Regions from separate parts of the Zestomonas ipomoeae genome, predicted to be linked through region 4. Evidence: predicted binding sites of a transcription regulator. Region 4 holds the regulator's gene; each other region holds the start of a gene.
The links. Region 4 encodes FliA, which starts transcription of late flagellar genes. Its sites were predicted from a motif close to CTAAAGTTTNNNNNNNNNNNGCCGNTAA; they were not measured.
Positions count from the first base shown of each region.

Region 1: ACWKV7_RS11530 (chemotaxis protein CheW) is a predicted target of FliA. The motif match lies at 1,891-1,918, and genes of this name have one in related genera.
Region 2: ACWKV7_RS23750 (methyl-accepting chemotaxis protein) is a predicted target of FliA. The motif match lies at 2,451-2,478, and genes of this name have one in related genera.
Region 3: ACWKV7_RS23745 (methyl-accepting chemotaxis protein) is a predicted target of FliA. The motif match lies at 2,405-2,432, and genes of this name have one in related genera.

Region 1 covers NZ_JBSKHQ010000008.1:157,016-161,211, reverse strand. The annotation lists gene ACWKV7_RS11535 (CheR family methyltransferase) at 1-1,307, opposite strand, end outside; gene ACWKV7_RS11530 (chemotaxis protein CheW) at 1,294-1,770, opposite strand; gene ACWKV7_RS11525 (copper chaperone PCu(A)C) at 2,045-2,512, shown strand; gene ACWKV7_RS11520 (trimeric intracellular cation channel family protein) at 2,600-3,229, opposite strand; gene gorA (glutathione-disulfide reductase) at 3,229-4,196, opposite strand, start outside.
Region 2 covers NZ_JBSKHQ010000013.1:33,234-37,429, reverse strand. The annotation lists gene ACWKV7_RS14895 (PA2778 family cysteine peptidase) at 1-518, shown strand, start outside; gene ACWKV7_RS23755 (methyl-accepting chemotaxis protein) at 782-2,416, shown strand; gene ACWKV7_RS23750 (methyl-accepting chemotaxis protein) at 2,521-4,196, shown strand, end outside.
Region 3 covers NZ_JBSKHQ010000013.1:27,084-31,279, reverse strand. The annotation lists gene ACWKV7_RS14865 (substrate-binding periplasmic protein) at 10-741, opposite strand; gene ACWKV7_RS23745 (methyl-accepting chemotaxis protein) at 822-2,348, opposite strand; gene ACWKV7_RS14850 (substrate-binding periplasmic protein) at 2,556-3,281, shown strand; gene ACWKV7_RS14845 (DUF599 domain-containing protein) at 3,485-4,196, shown strand, end outside.
Region 4 covers NZ_JBSKHQ010000001.1:357,954-362,149, reverse strand. The annotation lists gene flhF (flagellar biosynthesis GTPase FlhF) at 1-1,250, shown strand, start outside; gene fleN (flagellar synthesis regulator FleN) at 1,309-2,139, shown strand; gene fliA (RNA polymerase sigma factor FliA) at 2,136-2,882, shown strand; gene ACWKV7_RS01535 (chemotaxis response regulator CheY) at 2,966-3,340, shown strand; gene ACWKV7_RS01530 (protein phosphatase CheZ) at 3,360-4,154, shown strand; gene ACWKV7_RS01525 (chemotaxis protein CheA) at 4,167-4,196, shown strand, end outside.

The DNA.
Region 1 (4,196 bases), on a different contig from region 4:
TCCAGATACAGCGCCCGCTGCACCGCAGCCAGCGCCGCCTTGCCGTCGTTACGCTGCTGGGCCAGCAGCGCCTGCAGCCAGTAGGCCGGCATCGCCACCGGATCAGCCGACAGTGCCCGCTGCAGCCACTGCTCGGCATCTTCGAGACGCTGCTGGTCAGCCCAGCTACGCGCCATCGCCAGGCAGGCTCGGTGTTGCTGCACACGATTCAGCCCCGGGCAGGCCAGGTAGTCCTGCAATGTCGCGCGGGCCCGCTCGGGCTGGCCGGCATCGCGCGCCTGCATGGCCTGCGCCCATAGGTTCTCGCGTCGATCCGGTGCCGGCTTCGGCTCCTCTACCAGGCCAGTGGTCCACCGGGTATAGCGCTCGGCGACACGCTGGTCGAAGGTGGCTGGCGAGCGCTCTGTCTCGCCGGCGATGGACGGCGCCGGAATGTCCCTGGGCAGTTCCCGACGGCGACCACCGGCCGGCACCGCATAGTTGCAGCCGGCCCAATAGCCGCTGAACCCGGACTGGGTGGCCAGGCCCGCCTCCACTGCGCTGAGCAGCAGAACCCCGTCCGGGCCCAGGCTGCCGAGCAGGCGTGCCAACGCGACCTCGGCCCGACGCTGGGAGAGATACATGAGCACGTTGCGGCAGAGGATCACGTCGGCATCCTGCAACAAAGGCGGCAACCGAGCGTCGGCCAGGTTGTAGGGCACGAAGCGAATACGTCCACGCCATTGGGGCCGTATCCGCCAGTGGCGTCCCTCTGCCTGGAAATACCGTCTACGGAAGGGCTCGTGGCTGCCGCGAAAGGAGTTGCCGCCATACAGGCCTTGCTCGGCCCGGGCGAGGAAGTGCTCATTGATGTCGCTGGCCACCAGTTCCACGCACCACTGCTGGCGGTCCGCGCCAATCAACTCGTCGACCAGGAACAACAGCCCGTAGGCCTCTTCGCCGGTGCAACAGCCGGCGCTCCACAGTCGCAGCCGCAAGTCGCCGGCGCGGCGCCGCCGCGCCAGCAGCGGGACCAGGTGATTGGCCGCCAGCCAGTCGAAGGCGTCTGCGTCGCGGCGAAAGTAGGTCTCGCCGACGCTGAAACCCGGCAACAACTCCTGAACCAAGGGTGCGTTCCAGTCGGCGAACGCCAGGGTCTCTAGCCAGCTGCCCAGGTCATCCACCTGGCGGTCACGGGCCAGCGCCTTCAACCGCCGCAGCAGATCGGCGCTGCGAGCACCGGAAAAGTCCATGCCCAGATGCTGGTGGATCTTGCGGATCAGCACCTCACGCACCCGTGACGAACACAGCGCTTCAGCCTTGCTCATCGGCTTCTCCCTGTCGCTGCAGCGCGGCGTCCAGGCTGCTTTCGTCGGCATCGGACAGCACCTGCTCGACATCCTGGATCAGCAGCATGCCGTCGGCGGTGCGCAACACGCCATGTAATAGCTCGGAGGGTAGGCGCGGGTCGCGGGCGGCGGAAAAGTCTTCCGCCGCGCAGGTGCGCACCGGCTCGACGCTGTCCACCGGCACGACCAGTTCACGCGTGCTGGTTTTCAGCCAGAGATAGGGTTGCCAGAGGGATGCCGCAGGCACCGGCCATCCGAAGCGACGCCCCAGATCGACCACCGGAAGGATCTTGCCCTGTACGTTCACCAGACCGCGCACGGTCGCCGGCGCTCCAGGCAAGGGCGTACTCAGCAAAGCCGGCAGTACTCGAACGGCATGCTCGAGCGCTACTGCGAAGTGCTGCCCGGCCAACCGGAAAGGCAGCACGATGTATCTATCCATAGATGTGTCCCTATTGCCACGCGCTCCACCTCAATTGTTTACCGTAGTTCAGCGGCGTCCGGCGTCCAGTGCCAAACAGGCCAGGGTGAGCGCTAGAAGCGAATAAACTCGGCAGCACCGGTGTCGGCCGAGCGGCCCTGGAGTTTGGACTCTGTCCGTGGGGGGCTGTTCGTGGCCGTGCGTCACGCAATCTGCGCCCATGAGCCGCATGCCAGGCGAAGCGAGCGCATGCTAAGGTGCGCCCTGTCGTCAACCTTACAAGGAACGCAAGAAGATGCGGGTTCACCTACTGGCCGCAGCAGCCTTGACGCTGTTTTGCAGCACCTCCTTCGCCCACGACTACCAGCTTGCCGAACTGCACATAGCCCATCCGTGGTCCCGTGCGTTGCCGCCCAACGCGCCGGCCGGCGCGGCCTATTTCACCGTGAACAACACCGGCCCCCAGGACGACCGCCTGCTCGGCGCGCAGACGCCGCTGGCGGAAAAGGCTGAGTTGCACACCCACGTGCACAAGGGCGAATTGATGCAGATGCAGAAGATCGACTCGCTGAGCATTCCGGCCGGCGGCAAGGTCACCTTCGCCCCCGGCGGCCATCACGTCATGCTGTTCGGTCTGAAAAAGCCGTTGGTGGCCGGCGAGCGCTTCCCGCTGACTCTGGAGTTCGAGAAGTCCGGCACGCTGGAGGTCGAGGTGGCCGTCGAGGAAAACGCGCCGCCGGCCGACGAACATGCCCACCACTGAGTCGGCACGGCACTGCCGGGGTCGTCAACGTCTCATGTGATACCCAGGAGCCGGTACGCCGTACCGGCCCCTCCTTTTACGGCAGCCTCACTCCCGGTCGAGCAGGTGGAACTGCGGCAGCGCCAGGTGCCAGCGAATCGCAGCCAGCCGCATCATCAGCACCACCAGCATCGACAACCCGGTATCCAGCCAGTAAGGCGTGCCCAGCTCGCGCAGGCCGATGAAGACCAGCGACCCGGCAATGCAGGCGGTGGCGTAGATTTCCTTCTTGAAGATCAGCGGGATCTCGTTGCAGATCACGTCGCGCATGACGCCCCCGGCAACGCCGGTCATCACCCCCATGATCACCGCCGTGCTGACCGGCACCTCGTTGCGCAGCGCCACCTCGGTGCCGATCACGGTGAACACCGCCAGGCCGAAGGCATCGGCCAGCAACAGACCGCTTTCGTGGATCGGCCGGGTCATGCGCACCCACGCCACGGTGCCCACCGCCGCTAGCGAGGCCACCAGGATGTAGGTGTCGTCGCGAATCCAGCTGACCGGGTGGTTGTCGAGGATCAGGTCGCGCAGCGTGCCGCCGCCCAGCGCCGTGACCACCGCGATGACCAGCACGCCGAACAGGTCCATCGACTTGCGCCCCGCCATCAGCGCGCCGGTGATGGCGAACACGGCGACGCCGAACAGGTCGCACAGGTAGAACAGCTGTTCGAGTTTCATCAAGTGGCCATCGACGTGCGCATGGTGACGAACTCTTCGGCGGCGGTCGGGTGAATACCCAGGGTCTCGTCGAAGACCTGCTTGGTGGCACCGGCCTTGAGCGCCACGGCCAGGCCCTGGATGATCTCCCCGGCATCCGGGCCGACCATGTGGCAGCCGAGCACGCGGTCGGTATCGGCGTCCACCACCAGCTTCATCAGCGAGCGTTCGAGGTTCTCCGTCAGGCTCAGCTTCATCGGCCGGAAGCGGCTTTCGTAGATCGCCAGCGTGTGGCCGGCCGCTCGCGCGTCCTCCTCGGTCATGCCCACGGTGGCGACGTTCGGCAGGCTGAACATGGCGGTGGGAATCTGCCGGTAGTCCACCGGCCGGTACTGTTCGGGCTTGAACAGCCGACGGGCCACCGCCATGCCTTCGGCCAGCGCCACTGGCGTCAGCTGCACCCGACCGGTGACATCGCCGATGGCCAGGATCGACGGCACACTGCTGCGATACAGTTCGTCCACTTCGATGGAGCCGTCCTTGCCCAGCTTGAGATCGACATTCTCCAGGCCCAGGTTGTCCAGCATCGGCCGCCGCCCGGTGGCATAGAACACGCAGTCGGTTTCCAGCACCCGGCCGTCCTTGAGGGTGGCCCTCAGGGTGCCGTCGGCTTGCTTGTCGATGCGACCGATATCGCTGTTGAATTGCAGGTCCATGCCTTTCTTCAGCAATTCGTCGCGCAGGTGCTCGCGCACGGAGCGGTCGAAGCCGCGCAGGAACAGGTCGCGCCGATACAACAGCGACAACTCGACACCCATGCCGTGGAAGATCGAGGCGAACTCGACGGCAATATAGCCGCCGCCGACCACCAGCATGCGCTTGGGCAGCGCCTTGAGGTAGAACGCTTCGTTGGAACTGATGGCATGCTCGCGGCCGGGAATATCGGGAATCTGCGGCCAGCCGCCGGTGGCGATGAGGATGTGCTCGG
Region 2 (4,196 bases), on a different contig from region 4:
AACAGACGGTAACGCTGCGCTCCGGTACGACGCGGCGCTGGGTCACTGATTTCCAAAGTTTCGTCGCCACCTGGCAGCGCGCCGGGCACTGGGCGGTGCTCACCTTGCCGCCTGATCGCCTGCCAGCCACTGCCCGGCTGCGGCCATGGTTGCAGGCGGCCAGCGATCTCGAGGAAACCGGTCGCAAATCCACGGCCCTTGAGGCTTATCGGACAGCGACCGAGCACTGGCCCGAGGCGTCGATTGCCTGGTTCGCGCTGGCCAATGGTTTGTACGGTGACGGTGACCGCATCGGGGCCGAGGGTGCGCTGCGGCGGAGCCTGTTGCGCTCGCCGGATTTTGCCGCCGGCTGGTTCAATCTTTCCGAGGTGCTCGCCGAGCGCGGTTGCCAGGAGGGGGCGAGGACGGCGCGCCTGTGCGCCCAGCGGCTCGCGCCTGGCGAGGCTCGCTTCCAGGCAGCGCCGGCCCAGTCAGTCGAACGGCCCGGGCAATGTGCACCGCCGCCCAGCTGCCCTTGAATCCACCGACCCTGCCGACCGCGCCCGCCCTTGAGCGGGCGTTATTGCCTCCTGAGTCTCTCAAGCGAACATCCATTCGCTAGATGTCTTATAGCTATCACGGCTATCCTTCTGCTAAACAGCGCCGGTCATTCTGTTTGTGACTTTATAGTCATGGTCATTCAGTTTGGCCTGCCGCCGCCGATATCCAGGCGAGCACAGCAGGGCTGCGGGGTCTTGCTGCATGGCTGGAATGCGCCAATAAGAAGAACAGGAGCCATAGCATGAGCAGTCTTCGCAATCTGCCGATCAACCGTCGCCTTTGGCTGATTCTCGCCGTGGCTGTGCTGATGCTGTTCGTGCTGGGGGTGTTGATGCTGCGGCAGATCAGCAGCGACCTGTATCAGCACAAGGCGGAGAAAACCCAGCACGTGGTGCAGAGCGCGGTGGGCATTCTCAAGCATTACCACGGCCTGGAACAGGCTGGCAGCCTCAGTCGCGAGGACGCGCAGATGCAGGCGAAGGAGCTGATCCGGGGGCTGCGCTATGGCCGCGACGACTATTTCTGGATCAACGATCTTGGGCCGCGCATGGTCATGCATCCGACCAACCCCAAGCTGGAAGGGCAGGACCTCTCAGGGATCAAGGACCCGGATGGCAAGGCGCTGTTCAATGACATGGTGCGGGTGGCCAGGAGCCAGGGCGCGGGCATGGTCGAGTACCGCTGGCCCAAGCCCGGCAGCAGCGACCCGGTGCCGAAGACGTCCTATATCGAACTGTTCCAGCCCTGGGGCTGGATTCTCGGCTCCGGCGTCTATGTCGACGACGTGCAGCAGCAGTTCCGCGAGCAGGCCTGGCGCGCCTCCGGCATCGGCCTGGTGATCGTGGTGCTGATGGGGATGCTCTTGGGACTGATCGTGCGCAGTATCACCCGGCCGCTGCAGGAGGTGGTCGGAGCCATGGCCGATATCGCCAGCGGCGAGGGCGATTTGACCCGGAGCCTCGACCCCCAGGGGCACGACGAACTGAGCGCGTTGGCCAGCCACTTCAACGCCTTCACCCAGAAGCTGCGGCAGGTCATCGGCCAGACGCTGCAGGCCGCCGGTACCTTGGACGAGGCGGCTCGATCCCTGGGCGGGGTAGCCGGCAATACCCTGCAGCACAGCCAGCAGCAGGCGCAGCAGATGGAGCAGGTGGCGACGGCGATCAACGAGGTCACCTATGGCGTGCAGGACGTGGCGAAGAATGCGGAGCAGGCCGCCAGCGAGGTGCAGACGGCCGAAGCGCAAGCCCAGCAGGGCCAGCAGAACATCGACACCAGCCTGCGGCAGATCGACCAGCTCTCCGCGACCATCGACCAGTCCGTGCAGGTGATCCAGACGCTGGCCGAGGAGAGCACCCAGATCGGCAGCGTGCTGGAAGTGATTCGCTCGATTGCCGAGCAGACCAACCTGCTGGCCTTGAACGCGGCCATCGAGGCGGCGCGTGCCGGCGAGCAGGGCCGGGGATTCGCGGTGGTGGCGGATGAGGTACGCCTGCTGGCCCAGCGGACCCAGCAGTCCACGGCGGAAATCCACGCGATGATCGAGCGCTTGCAGAGCAATTCGGAGGCGGCGGTGAAGGTGATCAACGACAGCAGCAAAGCCTCCCAGGCGACCGTCGAGCAGGCCAGCCAGGCCAGCGAAAGCCTGGCGCAGATCACCCAGTCGCTGCGCAACCTGACGGCGCTCAACGCCTCGATCGCCAGTGCCACGCTGCAGCAGGCCAAGGTGGTGGAAGACATCAACCAGACCGTGACCACCGCTGCCGGCCTGGCTCATGACAATACCCTGGCGGCCGAGCAATCCAGCTCCGCCAGCCAGAATCTCAATCAACTGGCCGAGCGGATGAGCCAGCTCCTGGGGCAATTCCGCGTGTAACCACTGCCGCTCGTGTTCCGTTGCCGCAGCGAGCCTCTTGTCGATCGAGTCGCGGCCGATAACACCGATGGACAGTTGCCGGTCGTATCAGAGGATTGTTGCCTATGCGTTGGTTCGCCGATCTGCGGATTGCCTACAAGACGGCCATTGTCCCGGTGGTGCTCTGCACCTTGCTGATCGTGCTGGGGGTCGTGTCGTCGCTGTCCCTGAGCAGCATTGCCAGCCGCGTGCATGTGGTTACCCGGGAACTGGGGCCGAACATGGGCCACATTGCCCAGGTGGCCGACGGCATGGCCCGTTTGCAGCTCTCCGTGCGGCAATATGCCCGCAGTGGCGAGGCGGCTGCCGAGCAGCAGTTCTCCCAGCTCGACAGGCGCGTGAGCGAGGCGTTGCAGCGCACCGGTGAGCAATTGCACGATGCCGAGCGGCAACGCTTGCTGGCAGCCATCGAGAAGCTACATCAGCAATACAGCCGTCTGTTCCGCGAGCAACTGGTGCCCCTCAGCCAGCAGCGCCAGCAACTGGTCGGCAGCGAACTGGGCCAGCACGGCCCGGCGATCGAGAAAATCCTTTCTTCGATTCTCGGCAACGCGCAGCAGGACTTCGATCTCGATGCCGTCTTCTATTCCAGCGCCGGCATGCGCAATCTGCTACTGGGCAGCCAGTATCTCTACCAGTACCTGCAGGAGAACCAGCCCGAGCAGGCCAAGGCGTTTGCCCGAGAACTGGACAATGCCCAGAGCACCATCAGCGTCCTGCGTGACCGCACCAGCAGCGACAGCACTCGGGAAAAGCTCAACAGCGCGTTGGCCAGCCTCGAGCAGTACAAGGCTGCGGCGGCCAAGGCGGTGCAACTGGTCGAGGCGCGCAACGCCGCGCTGCTGGAGATGGATCGCATCGACCCGCAGATCGCCGACCTGGCCAGCCAGTTGCAGGGCAGCATCATGGATTCCATGGCCGAGGCGTCGAGCACGGCCGACGACACCGTGGCCAAGGTCAACCAGCTGTTCTGGGGGCTGGTGCTGGCGGCCCTGCTGTTCGGCGGGCTGGTGGCCTACGGCGTCGGCGCCGCCCTGGTGCGGGCGCTGGGGCAGATCAACCAGATGCTGCAAGACATGGCCGAAGGCGAGGGGGACCTGACCAAGCGCCTGCCGGTGCAGGGGCAGGACGACCTTGGACGTCTCGCGCAGAGCTTCAATACCTTTGTCGAAAAGATCCGCCGGACCGTCGCCGAGGTGGCGCAGGCGTCGCGTACCCTGGAGCAGGCGGCTGGCGACCTGCAGGGCTCCGCCGAAACCGCGCACCGCGATGTCGAGCAGCAGCGCGACGAGAGCAGCCAGATCGCCTCGGCGATGACGGAGATGTCCGCCAGCGCCCACGAGACAGCCCATAGCGCGCAACTGGGCCAGCAGCTGTCCCAGGACGCCCGGCAGGCTGCCAGCGATGGCCTGGCGCGGGTGCAATCCAACCGCTCTGCCATGAACAGCCTGGCGGAGAAGGTGGATAAGCTGGCCGAGGTGATCGAATCCCTGCGTAGCGACAGTGGCCGCATCGGTTCGGTGATGGAGGTGATCCGTTCGATTGCTGAGCAGACCAACCTGCTGGCGCTCAACGCTGCCATCGAGGCCGCGCGGGCAGGGGACCAGGGACGCGGCTTCGCCGTGGTCGCCGATGAAGTGCGTTCCCTGGCCCAGCGTACCCAGCAGTCGACCGAGGAAATCCAGGAAATCGTCCAGACCCTGCAGCGGCGCAGCCAGGCGTCGATGGAAATGATGAGCGA
Region 3 (4,196 bases), on a different contig from region 4:
GTTGCTTTCCTACTTGATGCCGTTGCGTTGCAGGATGGCGTCGAAGGTGCCGTCTGCCTTGATGGCTGCCATCCCCTTGTCGAATGCCGCGATGATCTCGTCATGCTTCGGGTTCTTCAATCCGCTGGCGACATGCAGGCCATTGCTGGACATCGGCGTGGCGACGAATTCGATCTGATCCAGCGCCTCCGGATTTTCCTTGCTGATCAGGCTCTTGGCGACCACCTCGTCTTCCAGGGTAAGGTCGATGCGCCCGCCGATCACCTTGAGCACGCTGGGCATCAGTGTGGCGGCTTCCTCCTTCTTGAAGTTGGTCGCCTTCTCGAACTCATCGCCATAGCCATAGCCGCGCACGGTGCCGACGGTCTTGCCGGTCAGGCTGCCCATGCCGGAATACTCGAAATCGCTGCCTTTCTTCTTGATGAACTTCACGTCGTTGGAGAGGTAGGGCTCGCTGTACTGCAGAAAACCCTCCCGTTCCTGTGTCTTCCAGGCACCGATCAGGACGTCGTATTCGCCTTCCTTGACGCCATCCAATGCCCGCTGCCAGGGCACGAAAGTGAGCTTGAGCTCGTGCCCCTGGGAGGCGAAAGCGGCTTTGACGAGCTCCGTGGCAACCCCTTGCTGGGGATGGTCGGGGTCCAGGAAGGGGGGCCAGGGGTCGCCTGCCGCCGTGATGGTCTGGGCACTGAGGGTGGTGGAGGCAAGCAGGAGAGCGGAGAGCGCGAGCAGTTTCTTCATTGCAGTTTCCTCAACGGTAGAAGGCGGTCACGCCGCCGTGTTCTTTGTCCGTCCGGATCCGCGGTTGCCCGTTCTGCCGGCTATGCCTTGAATCGGTGGATAAGGCTGTCCAGGTGCGCGGAAAGTTCTTGCAGGGTGGAGTTCTCGGTCTTGGTGAGTTCGATGCTCCGGGTGTTCTCGGTATTCAGCCCGGAGATGCGCACCAGGCTCTGGCTGATGCCTTCGGCCACGCTGTGCTGCTCTTCGGCTGCCTGGGCGATGTAGGTGTTCATCTCGCGGATCTTCTGCATGGTTTCATGGAAGCGCTGCACCGACTCCTGCACCACCTCCGATTCGCGTCCCGCCTCGCTGGCCATGTTGCGGCTGTGCTCCATGGCTTCCACCACGTTGCGCGTCGAGCCCTGCAGCCGGGAAATGATGGTGCGAATCTCCTCCGTCGAATTGCGCGTGCGCCCGGCCAGGACCCGCACCTCGTCAGCCACCACGGCGAAGCCCCGGCCCTGTTCGCCCGCCCGGGCAGCCTCGATGGCGGCGTTGAGCGCCAGCAGGTTGGTCTGTTCGGCGATGGCGTTGATCACCTCGATGACTTTGTCGATGGCGCTGCTTTCCTCGGCCAGCGACTGGGTCAGGTTGGCGACTTTCTCCACTTCGGCGACCAGCCCGGCGATGGCCTGGTTGGCGTGGCCGGACAGCTCGACCGCCTTGTTGACGTGCTCGCTGGCCTCGTCGGTGACCTGGGACGTGCTGTTGGCGTTTTGCGCGACTTCTTCCACTGCGCTGGTCATCTGGGTGATCGCGGTGGCGACCTGATCCAGTTCCAGTTGCTGGGCATTGATGCTCTGCGAGTTCTGCTCGGCGTGCTCCTGGCAGATATTGCTGGAGCGCAGGACCCGTTCGGACAGGGCCTTTATTTCGCGAATGATGTTTTGCAGTTTCTCGACGAACTGGTTGGTGTTGTCGGCCAGGCTGCCCACTTCGTCCATCCGCTTGATGGCCAGGCGCTGGGTGAGGTCGCCTTCGCCCTTGGATAGATCGGAGAGGGCGACATTCATGTGGTGCAACGGACGGAGGATATTCGAATGCAACAGCAGCATCAGGATCACGATGATCGCGATATCCAACAGTACGGTTTGCAGGACGGAGCGCAGCAGCAGGCCGTCGAGCTCTTCCTGCAGCCCGGCATCGCTGGACTGAATGAGCAACTTGCCCACCAGGTTCTTGCTGCTGCCATCCTCGTAGAAGATTTCTTCTTCGAGAAAGCCTTCGGTCTCGGTCGGCATGGCTGTGACGGGCACGACTTCGCCACTATCGTCCTTGGCGAAGCCGGCGATGATCTTGGGACCGTTGACGACGATGATGGTCGAAATACTGGGGTCGCTGAGTTCAGACTTTATCGCCGCCTCGGCGAAGCTCTTTTCGTAGTTCCAGAGAGGGCCGGGCAGGGAGAGTTTCAGGCGTTCGCTGACGCGAAGCGTGGACTCGTTTATCTGCGTGGTCCTGTGGTTCTTGATGTTCTGATAGTTGAAATATGAAAAAGCGGTAAGGATGAGCGTAATGAGGGCAACGATATAGAGGCCCATTCTGAGCTTCAGGCTTGCGTCTTTCATATTTCTAGGCCTGTTGTTGGAATAATTCATAGCCACTACGGCAGACTCTGAAGAGGGTGTCGGCCTGTCGAGGGCAATCTTGAATGCCGCCCGGTTGCCTTGAGTTTTAGCAGATATGCCCGGCCCGGCAAGGCGATCGGCAGTTTGCCCTCTCTTGGGGTGGTCTATTGTGAGAGTGCTTTCCATCCGTATCGGAGCGATATTCGAATGAGACACTTTCTCCTTTCATGTGCAGTTCTGGCAGGCAGTTTCTCCCTCGGCGCGGCGGCCCAGGCGGACACCGTGACCCTGGCCAACGGCGACTGGGCCCCCTACCTGGGCAAGGACTTGCCCGGCGGCGGGCCGGTGGCGCAACTGGTCAGCGAGGCGTTCGCCACCCAGGGCTGGACCGTCAAGTACGAGTACTACCCGTGGAAACGCGGCTACGAGATGGCCAAGGGCAACGAGTTGGACGGCTCCATCGTCTGGAGCCAAAACGACGAGCGCACCGCCGATTTCGCCTTCAGCGACCCGGTGCTCGACCTGGATACGGTGGTGTTCTACAACAAGAACAAACCCCTGGACTGGCAAGCGCCCGAGGATCTCAAGGGCAAGAGCCTGGGCGGCGTGGTGGGCTACGACTACGGCTTCATCACCACGGACGGCGGCTACACCCTGGATCTGGTCACCGCGCCTGAAAGCAACTACATGAAGCTTGCCGCAGGTCGACTCGATGGGGTGGCCGAGGAGAAACTGGTAGGCATCCAGTTGGCTCGCCAGGCGGGAGTGGAGGACCAGATTGCCTATTCGCCGAAGCCGGTCAAGACCAAGCCGTACCACCTGATCGTCAGCAAGAGCAATCCGAACCAGGCGAAGATTCTCGACACCTTCAACAAGGGCCTGGCCGAACTCAAGGCCCAGGGGCGCTACAACAGCATTCTCGGTTTCGAGTAGGGCCAGCCCTATTGGCACCAGCGGCGGCTTGGCGCGGCGCCGCTGCGCCGTTCCGCGACATCCCACCTCTGGACGCGCCCCGGTCTGCTGGGGCGTGTCGCGTTGCGCACAGATGTTTCCTGCAACCGGCTTATACTGCTTCGGCGTGGTGAAAGTCTGTTGAAGGGCTTGCCCGCTATAATGCGGCCTTTTAGGGGGGAGTTATGGGCAGCGTATATTCCGGGCTGTGGGCGCACCTGTTGGCAGTGGGCTGGTTCATCGCCTGTTGGGTCGGCTACACCCGCTATGCCAACTGGAAAGGGCGCGACACCCCTTGCCTGGCCAGCGTCCTACACCTGTACCGCGAAGACTGGATGCGCCGCATGATGCTGCGCGACAACCGCATCGCCGATGCCAATGTGATCGGCAACCTGGAACGCAACGCCTCGTTCTTCGCGTCCAGCACGCTGATCATTCTTGCCGGCATTCTCACCGTGCTCGGTGCGTCCGACCGGGCCGTTTCGCTATTGGCCGACCTGCCATTCGTACAGGAAGCCAGCCGCAGTCTTTCGGAGTTGAAGCTGCTGGCCCTGTCGACGGTGTTCGTCTACGCCTTCTTCACCTTCAGCTGGTGCATGCGCCAGTACAATTTCGCCGCGGTGCTGGTGGGCTCGGCGCCGATGGTCGGCGAGCGCAACGTCACCGAGCAGGAGCGCAAGGCGTTCGCGGAACGCACTGCGCGCGTCATCTCGATGGCGGCCAACCAGTTCAACTTCGGCCTGCGGGCCTACTATTTCGGCATGTCCATCCTCGCCTGGTTCATCAACCCGTGGTTCTTCATGCTGCTGACCGCCGGGGTGGTGATCGTGCTGTACCGCCGCGAATTCCACTCCGATGTGCTGGAAGTAATGGTCTATACCCAAACCCCGGCCATCG
Region 4 (4,196 bases):
TCGGCGCAGATGCCGCCATCATCGGCACACGCCGGGTTGCCGGCGGCGTCGAGTTGACCGCTGCGCTCGATTACCAGCTGCCGCCGGAGCCGGTTCGCCAGCCGAACCCGGCGCTGGAGGCCGAGCTGCGCAGGACTCAGGCGAAGATCGCCTCGGCCCAGGCCGAACTGGCCGGCAGTGCAGCGACTGCCGGAAAGGACCGCCAACTGCTTGGCGCTTCGGCTCCGGCACCCAAGGCCAAGCCTGCCGTGGCTCCGGCCCCGACACCACGGCCGGTAGCAGCGGCCGCGGCGAAGCCGGCGGCCGATCAGCGCGTGCTCGACGCGATGCGTTTCGAGCTGCACGGCCTGCGCGAGCTGATCGAAGTGCAGCTCGGCTCGATCGCCTGGGGCCAACTGCAGAACCGCCGTCCGCAGCAGGCCAACCTGTGGCGCCGCCTGCAGCGCATGGGGCTTTCCGCCGAACTGTCCCGCGCCCTGCTGGACAAGGTCGCCAACGTCCAGGAGCCGCGCCAGGCCTGGCGCATGCTGCTGGCCCACCTGGCTCATGCGATCAAGACGCTGAAGCAGGAACCGCTGGAGGAGGGCGGGGTGATCGCCCTGGTCGGTCCGGCCGGAATGGGTAAAACCACTACGCTGGCCAAACTGGCGGCCCGTTATGTGCTCAAATACGGCGCCCAGCACATTGCGCTGGTCAGTCTGGACAGCTATCGCATCGGTGCCCAGGAGCAGCTCAAGACCCTGGGGCGCATCCTGAATGTCTCGGTGACCCAGGTGGATCCAGGCCAGTCGTTGACCCAGGCCCTGGCGCCGTTGGCGAAGAAGCGCGTTGTGTTGATCGATACCGCTGGCCTGCCGGCCAGCGATCCGGCCTTGCGCATGCAGTTGGAAACCCTGGCCAGCCGGGGGGTGAAAGCAAAAAATTATCTGGTTTTGGCGGCCACAAGTCAGAGCCAAGTGCTCAAGGCGGCCTACCATAGTTATAAGCGCTGCGGTCTGTCCGGTTGCATTCTGACCAAGCTGGACGAGGCCGCGAGCCTGGGCGAGGTGTTGGGGCTGGCTATTGGCCAGCGTCTGCCGGTAGCCTACCTGACGGACGGGCCGCGCATTCCGGACGATCTGCACCTGCCGCGCAGCCACCAACTGGTGAGCCGGGCCGTCAGCTTGCAGGCACCCGAGGAGCCGAGCGAGGAAGCCATGGCCGACCTGTTCGCCGGCCTGTATCACAACCCGCCGCGCCGCGCCGGGTAGTCAGCGCAGAGGATTTCAACGATGCCTCAGTCGCAGCAAGACAAGGTGTGTAGAGAACATGGGTAGTATGCATCCCGTACAGGTGATAGCGGTGACCGGCGGCAAAGGCGGCGTCGGCAAGACCAACGTGTCGGTCAATCTGTCCATGGCCCTGGCCGATCTCGGTCGGCGGGTCATGCTGCTGGATGCCGACCTGGGGTTGGCCAACGTCGATGTCCTGCTCGGCCTTACGCCGAAGCGCACGCTGGCCGACGTCATTCACGGCGAATGCGAGCTGCGTGACGTGCTCCTGCAAGGCCCCGGCGGCATTCGCATCGTGCCCGCCGCTTCCGGCACCCAGAGCATGGTGCAGCTCTCGCCGCAGCAGCATGCCGGGCTGATCCAGGCCTTCAGCGACATCAGCGACAACCTCGACGTGCTGGTGATCGACACCGCCGCAGGCATCGGCGATGCGGTGGTCAGCTTCGTTCGCGCCGCCCAGGAAGTCATCGTGGTGGTTTGCGACGAGCCGACCTCGATCACCGATGCCTACGCGCTGATCAAGCTGCTCAATCGCGATTACGGCATGAGCCGCTTCCGTGTGCTGGCCAATATGGCCCATAGCCCGCAGGAGGGTCGCAATCTCTTTGCTAAGCTGACCAAGGTCACTGATCGTTTTCTCGATGTGGCCCTCCAATACGTAGGGGCGATTCCCTATGACGAGTCGGTACGCAAAGCCGTGCAGAAGCAGCGAGCGGTGTATGAGGCGTTCCCCCGCTCGAAGTGCGCCCTGGCGTTCAAGGCGATTGCCCAGAAGGTCGACACTTGGCCGCTTCCGGCCAATCCGCGCGGCCACCTGGAGTTCTTCGTCGAGCGCTTGGTGCAGCCAGTAGCAGATTCATCCGTATGACAGCAGCCAGTGGACTTCGTATGTACAACAAGGCACAGGCGAAGGACTCGCAGCATCAACTCATTGAGCGCTATGCCCCGTTGGTCAAGCGCATTGCCTATCACCTGCTGGCGCGTCTGCCGGCCAACGTGCAAGTGGATGATCTGATGCAGGCTGGCATGATCGGCCTGCTCGAAGCTTCGAAGAAATACGATGCTGGCAAGGGGGCCAGCTTCGAAACCTACGCCGGTATCCGCATCCGTGGCGCGATGCTCGACGAGGTGCGCAAGGGCGACTGGGCGCCGCGTTCCGTGCATCGCAACACCCGCATGGTGAGCGACGCCATCAAGGCAATCGAGGCCAGAACCGGTCGAGACGCTAAAGATCAAGAGGTTGCGGCCGAACTCCAATTGAGTCTCGAAGATTACTACGGCATTCTGAGCGACACTTTGGGCAGCCGTTTGTTCAGTTTCGACGATCTCCTCCAGGACGGCGAGCACGGTGGGCTGCGCGAAGACGGCGGCAGTACGCAACCCGAGCCTGCGAGCGAGTTGGAAGACCAGCGCTTCCGCCTGGCGTTGGCCGAAGCCATCGAGAACCTTCCAGAGCGCGAGCGCCTGGTTTTGGCGCTGTACTACGACGAAGAACTGAATCTCAAAGAAATCGGCGAGGTACTGGGCGTCAGCGAATCGAGGGTCAGCCAGTTGCACAGCCAGTGCGCCGCGCGTCTGCGGGCGCGCCTGAGCGAGTGGCGGGCAAGTTGAAGAGCAAGCCGGTTTCGCGATTAAACGGCGTTCTCAGGAACTGAGTGCGTTAGGACTGTACGGAGGTCGACTTGGACAAGAACATGAAAATCCTCATCGTTGACGACTTCTCAACGATGAGACGGATCATCAAGAACCTGCTGCGCGACTTGGGGTTCACCAATACCGCAGAGGCCGACGATGGCACCACCGCGCTGCCCATGCTGCAAAGTGGCAGCTTCGACTTTCTCGTCACCGATTGGAACATGCCCGGCATGACCGGCATCGACCTGCTGCGCGCGGTGCGTGCCGACGAGCGCCTGAAAACGCTTCCGGTGCTGATGGTGACCGCCGAGGCCAAACGCGACCAGATCATCGAAGCGGCCCAGGCCGGGGTGAACGGTTACGTGGTCAAGCCGTTCACGGCCCAGGTACTGAAAGAGAAGATCGAAAAGATATTCGAGCGGGTCAACGGCTGATGCCTGCCGCGAGGGCGCTATGGAACACGAAGACTCCCAACTGGGTGACGTTGAGTCGACCCTGAAAGCCAATGCCCGTGAGCTGGTCAATAGCCTGGAACGAGGCAATTTCAGCGAAGCGGTGCAGTTCATTCACGAGCTCAACAAAGTGCGTGATCGCGGCCTTTATCAAGAGGTCGGCAAGCTGACCCGTGAGCTGCACAACGCCATCGTCAACTTCCAGCTCGACCCTCGGGTGCCACATGCCAAGGAAGTCTCGCAGATCGCCGACGCGACCGAGCGCCTGAACTACGTGGTGCAGATGACCGAGAAAGCGGCCAATCGCACCATGGATTTGGTGGAGGAGTGCGCTCCGCTGGTCAACGATCTTAACGACGAGGCGCAGAGCCTGGGAGCCGACTGGGGCCGTTTCATGCGCCGGGAAATGAGCGCGGACGGTTTTCGTGAGTTGGCCAAGCGCATCGAACTGTTCCTGACCCGCAGCGAGCGCGACAGCGGCAAGCTCTCCAGCCACCTCAACGACATCCTTCTGGCGCAGGATTACCAGGACCTCACCGGCCAGGTGATCAAGCGGGTGACCCAACTGGTGACCGAGGTGGAAAGCAACCTGCTCAAGCTGGTGCTGATGGCCAGCCAGGTGGATCGCTTCGCCGGCATCCAGCACGATCAAGAGTCATTGCAAGCCGATCAGAAAAAACAACAACAAAAAGCGTCCTCCCAAGGTGAAGGTCCGCAGATTAATGCCGATAAGCGTGAAGACGTCGCGTCCAGCCAGGACGACGTCGACGATCTGCTATCCAGCCTGGGTTTTTAGGGGAGCATCCATATGAGCTTCGACGCCGATGAAGAAATCCTC